DNA from 2 places in the Methylobacterium sp. CM6241 genome. Region 1 is predicted to be linked to the other one. Evidence: predicted binding sites of a transcription regulator. Region 1 holds the regulator's gene; the other holds the start of a gene.

Region 1 (2,187 bases):
AGCATATGGGCGACCTGGTGCAGGAGCAGCTGAAGGACGTCCTCGACGCCTATGGCAGCCAGGACGTGAAGGCCGCCCTCGACGTCTGGGAGCGCGACGATTCCATCGACGCCCTCTACAACTCGCTCTTCCGCGAGCTGCTGACCTACATGATGGAAGATCCGCGCAACATCTCGTTCTGCACGCATCTCCTGTTCTGCGCCAAGAACATCGAGCGGATCGGCGATCACACCACCAACATCGCCGAGACGATCCATTATCTCGTCACCGGCACGAACGAGCTCGCCGAGCGGGACCGCCCGAAGAACGACGCGTCGAACTACGCTACCGTGTCGATGCCCGCCAGCGCCTGATCGCTGCCCCTGCCGGCCGCTCCAGCACACGCTCGGCGCGGCCGTCGCGTCCATCCGGGACGGTCGCCATCACCCTGAAAACATCCGCATGAACACGCGCATCCTGATCGTCGAGGACGAGGAGGCCCTCACTCTCCTCCTCCGCTACAACCTGGAAGCGGAGGGCTTCGTCGTTGATTCCGCCGCGCGGGGCGACGAGGCCGATCTGCGCCTTCAGGAGCAGGTTCCCGATCTCGTCCTGCTCGATTGGATGATGCCCGGCCTGTCCGGCATCGAGCTGTGCCGCCGCATCCGCGCACGGCGGGAGACCGAGCGGCTGCCGGTGATCATGCTGACGGCGCGGGGCGAGGAGGGCGACCGCATCCGCGGCCTCGGCACCGGCGCCGACGATTACATCGTCAAGCCGTTCTCGGTGCCGGAGCTCCTCGCGCGGGTGCGTGCGCTCCTGCGGCGGGCCAAGCCGACCCATGTGTCGGACCTGCTGGTGGCCGGCAATATCGAACTCGACCGGGTCAGCCACCGCATCCGCCGGCAGGGCCGCGAGATCCATCTCGGGCCCACCGAGTTCAAGCTCCTCGAATTCCTGATGCAGAGCCCCGGCCGCGTGTTCTCGCGCGAGCAGCTGCTCGACGGGGTCTGGGGCCACGACGTCTATATCGACGAGCGCACGGTGGACGTCCATGTGGGCCGCCTGCGCAAGGCGATCAACCGCCCGCGCCAGAGCGACCCGATCCGCACCGTGCGCGGCTCCGGCTATTCCTTCGACGAGATGTTCTCCACGGACGAGTGAGGCCACGGCCGGCTTCGCGCCGCTCAGTCCGGAAAGAGCGTCCCCATCGTGACGATGGCGGGTCGCCTTGCCTCCGGGCGATCCTCGCGAACCGATGCCATTCCGGCCGCCACGAGATAGCGCGTTCGATCTCGGACGTCTGTCCGTTCCGGCATGTGCTCGCCCCGGGGGGCTCAGGCATTCACCCATCTGGCGGGCAGCCTGAGTCCCCCTCTTTTTACAGGGGACGGGTGGCGGGCGCGCCTGTCGAATCTTCCTGGATAGAGGGAACAGCCATTGGGCAGATGTCTGAATCCGTCAGCCCTGGGGGCGGAAATCCGACGTTTGGTGCCCGCTGCCGGGCCCACTTTCGGCCCAACGTCGACGGATCCAGCGGCCGCCGCCATCCGCTGAGAGCGGACATTGATCATGGGCGGAAACGACCGCTCCGCTATGCGGTTTATCCGCTTTCGACGTCGCTACGTCACCTTGTCAGGTGACGTCTGGCTTCAACACCCGCGTGTCATACCAACCGAGACGACGGTCATCGGCGGATCGCAAGGTGAGTTGAGCGACCGGAGCCCCGACTTCACGATCGACCAAGCGAGACCGGCGATCGGTCGGCCCATAGAGATGAGCCTCCCCCCATTGTCGAAGCGCGACGATGACGAGGAACAGGCCGCGCCCCTTCTCGGTCAGGACGTATTCCCGGTAGGCGGTCCCGTCCGAGGCGGGCGCCGTCTCCAGAATTCCCCGTTCGGTCAGGTCGCAAAGGCGGGTCGCCAGCATACCCTTGGCGATGCCGAGACCATTCTGGAACTCACTGAAGCGCCGAACACCGTCGAAAGCATCGCGGATGATGAGGAGCGACCACCAGTCGCCAATGACATCGAGCGCGCGCGCAACCGGGCACCCGGCGTTCCAGAGGCTGACGCGCTTTGCCACGAAGGTACGCTCCCGTTCCAAACTGGTCTCAATTTAGAACTGGAATGGGCCGGGTACAAGTGGTCTCAAGATGAAACCAGATTGGGTTTCATCGACAGGACCGCCATGCCGCACGGAAGA
Region 2 (2,187 bases), 2.2 Mb from region 1:
ACCGCTCGAACCGTTATCCGGTCCTGACTGAGGCGGGCCGCGTGCTGCTCGCCCATGCACGCGCGACGGTAGCGGCCGCCGAGACGTTCAAGGCCCAGGCCCGAGACCTTGCCGGCGGCCTGGAGGCGGAAGTCAGCATCGTGCTGGACGTCCTGTTCCCGTTCCAAGTGCTCACGCAAGCCGTGGCCGCGTTCCAGCCGACCTTTCCCTCCACGCCCCTGCGCATCCAGGTCGAGACCCTGGGGGCGGTGATCGCGCCGGTCCTCGACGGGCGCTGCGCTTTCGCGGTCGCGGGTGCCACGCCCCTGCTGCCGCCCGAGCTTGCGCGCGAGCCGTTGCGCCAGATCGAACTGGTCATGGTCGCCTCGCCCGCCCATCCCCTCGCGCGCAGGACGGGGACGATCCCGACCGCTGACTTGGCCGAGCATGTCCAACTCGTCCTGACCGACCGCAGCGAGCTGACGAAGGGGCGCGAGTTCGGCGTGTTCTCGCCAAGGACCTGGCGGCTGGCCGATCTCGGAGCCAAGCATGCTTTCCTGCGCTCGGGGCTCGGATGGGGCGGGATGCCCCTGGAGGTCGTGGCGGATGACCTCGCCGTCGGACACCTCGTGCGGCTCGACATCGCCGCTTTGCCGAAGGGCGGCCTGTTCCTGCCGATGTGGGCCGTATACCCGATGGAACGGCCGCCGGGACCGGCCGGACGCTGGCTCATTGCCCAATTGCGTTGCGCCGACACGGGCCAGTGACGCCAACCATGATGAGCGACGAACGCCTCTGCGCCGACAGAGTGGTCGAGGTCAGAATCAAAGAAAAAAGGTGGTCGTTCCATCCGACAGGGCCGGACGGATTCGGACAACGCTTCGCAGCGCCTGCACTTGGCACCGTTCACGGAGCGAGTTCGCGTCGTACGTTCGTGTCGATCACTTTAATCCAGCGCCATCGGTGCTTTTTGAATGCATGTCACAGGACTGTTATGAGCGCGACCTACTGGCAGGATCGTTGATCCCCCGGGTCCTGAGGCCATCATGTCCGACGCCGTTGCTGCTCCGACCGGCCTGCCGCAGGGCGCCAAGGCGCCCGCCACGGGGCCAAAGCTCGACCACGGCATTCATCCGGGCGGCGTCATCGCCTTCCTGCTCGTCCTGGTCGCCGGACTGGGCTACGCGCTCTACAGCCTCGTGACCGACATGAACGCGGTGGGGCAGTCGCCTCTCGCCATCGGCGCCTTCGTGCTGCTCGGACTGGCTCTGCTCATCGCTCTGGCCTTCGAGTTCGTGAACGGGTTCCACGACACCGCCAATGCCGTGGCCACCGTGATCTATACCCACTCGATGCCGCCGCTCGTCGCGGTCATCTGGTCGGGCGCCTTCAACTTCCTCGGTGTGATGCTGTCTTCCGGCGCCGTGGCCTATGCCATTGTCACCCTGCTGCCGGTGGAACTGATCCTGCAGGTCGGGTCGTCGGCCGGTTATGCCATGATCTTCGCGCTGCTCATCGCCGCCATCCTCTGGAACCTGGGCACCTGGGCTTTCGGCCTGCCGAACTCGTCGTCCCATGCCCTGATCGGATCGGTCATCGGCGTCGGCCTCGCCAACCAGCTGATGGCCCCCGAAGGACAGGCAACCTCGGGCGTCGACTGGGCGCAGGCCCTGGGCGTGTTCAAGGCGCTGCTGTTCAGCCCCGTCATCGGGTTCGCCGCCGCCGCCCTGCTGCTGCTGGCCCTCAAATTCACCGTGCGGCGCAAGGATCTCTACGAGGCCCCCAAGGGCGAAACCCCGCCGCCTTTGTGGATTCGCAGCCTTCTGATCCTGACCTGCACGCTCGTGTCGTTCTTCCATGGCGGCAATGACGGCCAGAAGGGCATGGGCCTGATCATGCTCATCCTCATCGGCGCGGCCCCCACCGCCTACGCCCTCAACCGCACGATGTCGGACGACACCACCCCGGCCTTCATCCAGACCTCCCAGAACGCCAGCACGGTATTCGCCAGCCATGCCGGGAACGCGCCGAAGCCTGACGCCGCCGAGGCCCGCAAGCAGGTCTCGGAAGCTCTCAAGTCCAAGGACCTGAACCAGCCTGCCGTGTATGGGGCCCTCGCCGCGCTCTCCACCGACATCGCCGATAACGTGAAGGCCTACGGCGCCATCAAGCAGGTGCCGGCTGCGGCGACGTCGAACCTGCGCAACG

The links. Region 1 encodes PhoB, which activates phosphate uptake and scavenging genes when phosphate is short. Its sites were predicted from a motif close to TGTCATNNANCTGTCAT; they were not measured.
Region 2: ACYQR9_RS14785 (inorganic phosphate transporter) is a predicted target of PhoB. The motif match lies at 959-975, and genes of this name have one in related genera.

What each region holds. Positions count from the first base shown of each region.
Region 1 covers NZ_CM139246.1:207,118-209,304, reverse strand. The annotation lists gene phoU (phosphate signaling complex protein PhoU) at 1-353, shown strand, start outside; gene phoB (phosphate regulon transcriptional regulator PhoB) at 442-1,143, shown strand; gene ACYQR9_RS00990 (winged helix-turn-helix transcriptional regulator) at 1,615-2,067, opposite strand; gene ACYQR9_RS00985 (MFS transporter) at 2,173-2,187, shown strand, end outside.
Region 2 covers NZ_CM139246.1:3,169,070-3,171,256, forward strand. The annotation lists gene ACYQR9_RS14780 (LysR family transcriptional regulator) at 1-746, shown strand, start outside; gene ACYQR9_RS14785 (inorganic phosphate transporter) at 1,026-2,187, shown strand, end outside.